Regions from separate parts of the Pseudomonas syringae pv. tagetis genome, predicted to be linked through region 1. Evidence: predicted binding sites of a transcription regulator. Region 1 holds the regulator's gene; the other holds the start of a gene.

Region 1 (3,628 bases):
CATCTCTTCAACATCGGGCTGCACCGACAGGTAGTCGATAACCGGCTGCTCAAGTCCGGAATGGTCGCGCAGCTCAGGTTTCCAGTACGGGTTGGGCAGGCAGCGTACATCGAAAACCAGGTCGGCATCGATAGGCATGCCGCGCTTGAAGCCGAAGGACTCGATCAGGAACGCGGTGCCTGGCTCGGGCTTGTTCAGCAGGCGAAGTTTGAGTGCGTCACGCAACTGATAGAGGTTCAGGTGAGTGGTGTTGATCTTCAGGTCGGCCAGATCGATGATCGGGCCGAGCAGTGCGGTCTCGTCGCGTATAGCCTCGGCCAGCGAGCGCTCTGCGGTGCTCAGCGGGTGGCGACGTCGGGTTTCCGAAAAGCGCTTGAGAAGGGTTGCCTCGTCCGCATCGAGGTACAACACGTCGCACTGGATGTTGCGTGAGCGTACTTCATCCAGCATCTGCGGAAAGCGGGTGAGATGGCTGGGCAGATTGCGCGCATCTATGGAAACCGCCAGCAAGGGCTCGGCCAACTCGGTATTGATCAGCGCACGTTCGGCCAGCTCCGGCAGCAGGCCGGCAGGAAGGTTGTCGACACAATAAAAACCGCTGTCTTCCAGCACATCCAGCGCCGTACTTTTGCCTGAGCCGGAGCGGCCGCTGACGATGATCATGCGCATGGTCAGTTTCCGTTCTGCACGTCCAGCACCACTTGATAAAGCGCTTCAGAGCTATCAGCACTGCGCAGGCGCTTACGCACATCTTTGTCATCAAGCATGCTGGCGATCTGGCGCAGCAATTCCAGGTGCTCATCGGTAGCGGCTTGTGGGACCAGCAATACGAACAGCAGGTCAACCGGCGCGCCATCGATGGCGTCGAAATCAGTCGGGTTGTCAAGGTGAATGACCGCGCTGACAGGCTGGCTGCACTCGGCGAGACGACAGTGAGGGATTGCAATGCCGTTGCCGAAACCGGTCGAACCCAGTTTTTCGCGGGCAACAAGGCTTGTGAATACTGTGTCCGAAACCATGCCCGGTACTTCACGACCGATCAGGTTGGCGATTTCTTCGAGTACACGCTTTTTGCTGCCGCCCGGCACGTTCACACAGGAGCGGCCGGGGGTCAGGATATTTTCGATTCGGATCATTTAAATGGGCGTTAGCGAGCGGCCGCACCTTTGAGGATGCTTTGCTGCTTTTCCTTATGCTTGAGCAATTGTCGGTCTAGCTTGTCAGTGAGCAGGTCGATGGCAGCATACATATCGTCATGTTCAGCATTGGCAACGACCTCTCCACCATGGATGTGCAACGTGGCTTCGATCTTCTGCTTGAGCTTCTCGACCGTCATCGTGACCTGCACGTTGGTAATCTTGTCAAAATGCCCCTCGAGCTTCTTGAGCTTGAGCTCAACGTATTCGCGAAGGGGTTTGGTCACTTCCAGTTGGTGTCCACTGATGTTGACTTGCATACAGCTTTCTCCTTTGCCAGTGCATAAGGAGACAGGCATGGCGCCTGTCTCTGGGACGCTGTGGCTCGGCCTGCATCACATCAGCCGCTTACGCTCACTGGAAGGCGCTATACCGAGTGACTCGCGGTACTTGGCGACTGTGCGACGGGCTACTTGAATGCCTTGTGCCTCCAGTAAACCAGCGATCTTGCTATCACTCAACGGCTTTTTCTGATTTTCCGCCGCAACCAGTTTTTTGATGATTGCGCGAATTGCCGTTGACGAGCATTCGCCGCCCTCGGAAGTGCTTACATGGCTTGAGAAGAAGTATTTCAGCTCGTAAATGCCACGTGGAGTGTGCATGAATTTCTGAGTGGTCACGCGCGAGATGGTCGACTCATGCATTCCCACTGCCTCGGCAATATCGTGCAGGACGAGCGGCTTCATGGCCTCGTCACCGTATTCGAGAAAACCGCGCTGGTGTTCGACGATCTGTGTGGCGACCTTCATCAGCGTCTCGTTGCGGCTTTGCAGGCTCTTGATGAACCAGCGCGCCTCTTGCAACTGATTGCGCATGAAGGTGTTGTCTGCGCTGGTATCGGCGCGGCGCACAAAGCCGGCGTATTGCGGGTTGACGCGCAGGCGCGGTACTGACTCCTGATTGAGTTCGACCAGCCAGCGCTCGTTGTCCTTGCGCACGATCACGTCGGGAATGACATATTCGGCTTCTGTGGATTCGATCTGTGAGCCAGGGCGCGGGTTGAGGCTCTGGACCAGTTCGATGACCTGGCGCAGCTCGTCTTCCTTGAGCTTCATGCGCCGCATCAACTGACCGTAGTCGCGGCTTCCCAGCAGATCGATATAGTCGGTGACCAGGCGTTGTGCTTCTGCCAGCCACGGCGTTTTCGCCGGCAACTGACGCAATTGCAGCAGCAGGCATTCGCTCAGGTTTCGCGCGCCGACGCCTGCCGGTTCAAACTGCTGGATACGGTGCAGTACGGCTTCGATCTCGTCGAGTTCGATGTCCAGCTCGGGATCGAAAGACTCGAGAATCTCATCGAGCGTTTCGTCCAGATAGCCCTGATTGTTGATGCAATCGATCAGCGTGACCGCCACAAGACGGTCCTTGTCGGACATTGGCGCGACGTTCAATTGCCACAGCAGGTGGCTTTGCAGGCTTTCGCCTGCAGAGGTGCGTGTGGTGAAGTCCCACTCGTCATCATCGTTGCTTGGCAGGCTGCTGGCGCTGGTCTGGTAAATGTCTTCCCATGCCGTATCGACAGGCAGTTCATTGGGGATACGCTCGTTCCATTCGCCATCTTCAAGGTTATCCACAGTCGGCGCGGATTCCTGATAGGTCGGTTCCTGAACGTCAGGGTTGGGCTTTTGTTCGATGTTGTCGGCAAGCGGGTCGGAGTTATCGAAGTCGTCGCCTTCTTCCTGCCGTTCCAGCATGGGATTTGACTCCAGCGCTTCCTGGATCTCCTGCTGGAGGTCCAGAGTGGAAAGCTGAAGTAAGCGGATTGCCTGTTGCAGCTGCGGTGTCATCGTCAGCTGCTGGCCCATTCTCAAGACTAGCGATGGTTTCATGGCAGGGGCTAAACACCTTATTCGCCGGCGCGCATGCGCCATCTACTACAGGCGCCGTGGCGCCAACTTAAGCAAATTATATGCCTGAAACCTGTGCCTTTGCCTAGAGTGGTATGACAAATAAAATATTGTCAATACACTGCGTAGGCATCAATCGGCTGCTAAGCGTAAAGGGCAGTCGATTAAAGGCGGAATTCGTGGCCGAGGTAGACCTCTTTCACCAGTTGGTTCGCCAGAATGGTCTCGGAGTCGCCTTCTGCGATCAGTTGCCCATCGTTGACGATGTAGGCAGTTTCGCAGATATCCAGCGTTTCACGGACGTTGTGGTCGGTGATCAGTACGCCGATACCCTTGGCCTTGAGGTGATGAATGATCTGCTTGATATCGCCCACGGAAATAGGATCAACGCCTGCGAACGGTTCATCCAGAAGGATGAATTTCGGTGCGGTAGCCAGCGCCCGAGCGATTTCCACGCGGCGACGCTCGCCGCCCGACAGGCTCATGCCCAGATTGTCGCGGATGTGGGTGATGTGAAATTCCTGCAGGAGGCTTTCCAACTCCTTGCGACGTGCCCCGGCATCGAGTTCCTTGCGGGTCTCGAGT
Region 2 (2,868 bases), 750 kb from region 1:
GTTGGATATGCGTATTCAGGGCAACGGTTTTTTTGTGGTCAGTGATCAGGGCTCACTGGCCTATACCCGGGCCGGCGCCTTTCTGAAGGATGCTGCCAACTTTGTCGTCGACAGCGATGGTGGGCGTTTGCAGGGTTATGCCGCAAACGACAAGGGCGAGATTGCCAGTGGTATCCGCACCGACTTGCAGATCGATACGTCCAATGTCGATGCTCGGGCCACGACCCGGGTGGCCGAAACCATCAATCTGGATGCCTCGCTGCCGTCACTCGCCCGCTTGCCGACCTTTGACCCGGACAACCCCGCGACCTATACACGGGTTGCCACCCGGACCATCCAGGATGTGGGGATCACTCCGGTGCCCGCAGCCGACCATGAACTGAAGCAGTATTTCGTCAAGACCGAGGCTGATCAGTGGTCGATGTATGTACTGGTGGACGGGCGCAACCCGGTGGATCCCGACAGCGTAGCGCCGTTGCAGGTAAGCCTTGAGCTGAAGCCTGACGGTTCCCTGTCGTACAGCGGCAATGATCAGCATCTGCGCAAGCTTTCGGACACCGAGTTTGCCTTGCAGGGTTGGGTGCCTGCCGCGCAGATCAATGGCGCCTGGGCGGCAAATGGCTCCCTGAACGGCGGGGCTGTTTCGTTGCCGTTGAGCGACGCCGGGGCCAGTCTGCTCGATCCGGGCGATACGGTCATGCATCGGCCGGTTCCGCACTTCAACCCCGCAGATCTGAACACCTATAGCAGGATGTTCGGTAACCAGATCTTTGACAGTCAGGGCAACACCCATGAGCTGAAACAATATTTCGTGAAGGACGGCACCAACAGCTGGCGCCTGCACGTACTGATCGACGATCGAAACCCGCAGAACTCCGGGTCCACCACGCCGCTGACGGCAAACATCGTCTTCGATTCCCATGGCGCCGTCGCGTCGTTGACCGGCAGTCCGGGCCTGAGCAGCAATGGCGATCAGCTGAAGCTCACGGGCTGGTCGCCTGTGATGGCGGTTGATCCTGGCACCGGTCGCGAGCGCTGGATATCCAATGGGGCGGCTGGCAGCGCTGACGGCATCACCATTGACTTCACCCATCTGCTTCAGCACAACGCTGCCAGTTCGCGCTCCGCCGCATATGTGGATGGCCATTCGGCAGGGGAATTGAAAAGCCTCGACGTTGGCCGGGACGGCATTCTGCGTGCGGGGTTTACCAATGGCATGACTAAAGATATCGGTCAGGTGATGCTCGCCAGTTTCGCCAATCCGCATGGCTTGCAGCCGCGTAGCGATACACGCTGGACCGCCACTGCCGATTCCGGAGTGGCTGAATATGATGTGCCGGGCGTCGGTACGCTGGGCAGCATCGTCAGTGGCGCGCTGGAAGGTTCGAACGTCGTGCTGGCCGATGAGCTGATTGCGCTGATCCAGGCCCAGACGGCCTATCAAGCCAACTCCAAGGCGATATCCACCGAAGTGACGCTGATGCAGACGCTGATCCAGTCGACCTGATCAGATCGAGCAGTCGGCTTTGATGAAGTGGCCTTTCAAGCGTTTCCAGCCTGGGCCCGGGCTGGCCTGGGCGCAGACGATCCGGCTGTCGCCCTGCCATTTGTAATAGTGGGCGGGAGCGGCCTGAGAGAGCAGGGCAAAGGTCATCAGGCTCGCGCTCGCGATACCGATGATGCACGCACGAAAAGGCATGACGGTTCCCGGTCACGGTTGCGGTGTCGGCAAGATTATCACTGTCGATCCGGTTCTCGGCGCAGTTCGATGAAGTTTTTTTGGCGGTGTTTCCTGTCTGGCAAGCGGCAGGCGGCAGTCCACCGCCGCTATTGGTTGGCGCTCGTTCCTCAAGCCATCGGCGATCGCCAGTTTTTACTGGTTAATCAAGCATTTGTATCGAGCCTGACAAGTTGGTTCAAAAATTGCTTTATCCCTTTCAGAACAGCTACAGGCGGCAAGCGTCTGTCGGAGGAGGAAGACTGTGGACAAGTTGCTTTACGTCGCAATGAGCGGTGCATCCGAAAACGCGATTGCGCAGAAGGCTCACGCCAACAACCTGGCAAACGTCTCGACCAACGGTTTCATGCGTGACCTTGAACAGGCCCGCTCGATGCCGGTGTTTGGCGAGGTCATGCCGTCGCGTGCCTACGCGATGAGTGAGCGTCCGGGCACCGACTTTTCCGCGGGTGCCATGGTCGAGACCGGTCGTGAACTGGACATTGCCGTCAAGGGCGACGGCTGGATTGCGGTGCAGACCCCCGACGGTGGTGAAGCCTACACCCGCAGTTCCGGCATGAACATCGACGCTCTGGGCGTGCTGCGTGACGGCAGTGGTTTGCCGGTAATGGGCAACGGCGGTCCGATTGCCGTGCCGCCTCAGCAGCAGATCGAGATCGGTGCCGACGGCACCATCAGCATTCGTTCGCTGGGCGAGAGTCCTCAGGTGATGGCGCAGGTCGACCGGATCAAGCTGGTCAAGCCTGACCTGAAGACCATGGAGAAGGGCCCTGATGGCCTGATCCACACCAAGACCGGCCGGCCTGCCGATGCAGATGCCACCGTTCAGGTCGAGTCCGGCTTTCTGCAGGCGAGCAACGTCAATGCGGTCGAGGAAATGACCTCGGTACTGGCCTTGTCCCGTCAATTCGAATTGCACGTCAAGATGATGAAGACCGCCGAAGAAGACGACCAGTCGATGGCGCGCGTCTTGCAACTTGGCTAATCAATGACAGCTTGCGCCGACAAACCGGCGCTTGAGGAGAACACACATGCTTCCTGCACTATACGTCGCCAAAACCGGCCTTGCCGCTCAGGACACCAACCTGACCACCATCTCCAACAACCTGGCGAACGTTTCGACCACAGGT

Evidence for each region. Region 1 encodes sigma-54, which starts transcription at its own class of promoters, with help from an activator protein. Its sites were predicted from a motif close to ANTGGCATNNANNTTGCTNT; they were not measured.
Region 2: a site for sigma-54 is predicted at 1,911-1,930, ahead of MME58_RS17800 (flagellar basal body rod protein FlgF). Genes of this name have one in related genera too.

Annotation. Positions count from the first base shown of each region.
Region 1 covers NZ_CP092923.1:4,763,129-4,766,756, reverse strand. Annotated here, with positions in the region: gene rapZ (RNase adapter RapZ) at 1-669, opposite strand, end outside; gene ptsN (PTS IIA-like nitrogen regulatory protein PtsN) at 672-1,136, opposite strand; gene hpf (ribosome hibernation-promoting factor, HPF/YfiA family) at 1,148-1,456, opposite strand; gene MME58_RS21185 (RNA polymerase factor sigma-54) at 1,532-3,025, opposite strand; gene lptB (LPS export ABC transporter ATP-binding protein) at 3,208-3,628, opposite strand, start outside.
Region 2 covers NZ_CP092923.1:4,018,449-4,021,316, reverse strand. Annotated here, with positions in the region: gene MME58_RS17810 (flagellar hook protein FlgE) at 1-1,507, shown strand, start outside; gene MME58_RS17805 (hypothetical protein) at 1,508-1,699, opposite strand; gene MME58_RS17800 (flagellar basal body rod protein FlgF) at 1,983-2,723, shown strand; gene flgG (flagellar basal-body rod protein FlgG) at 2,770-2,868, shown strand, end outside.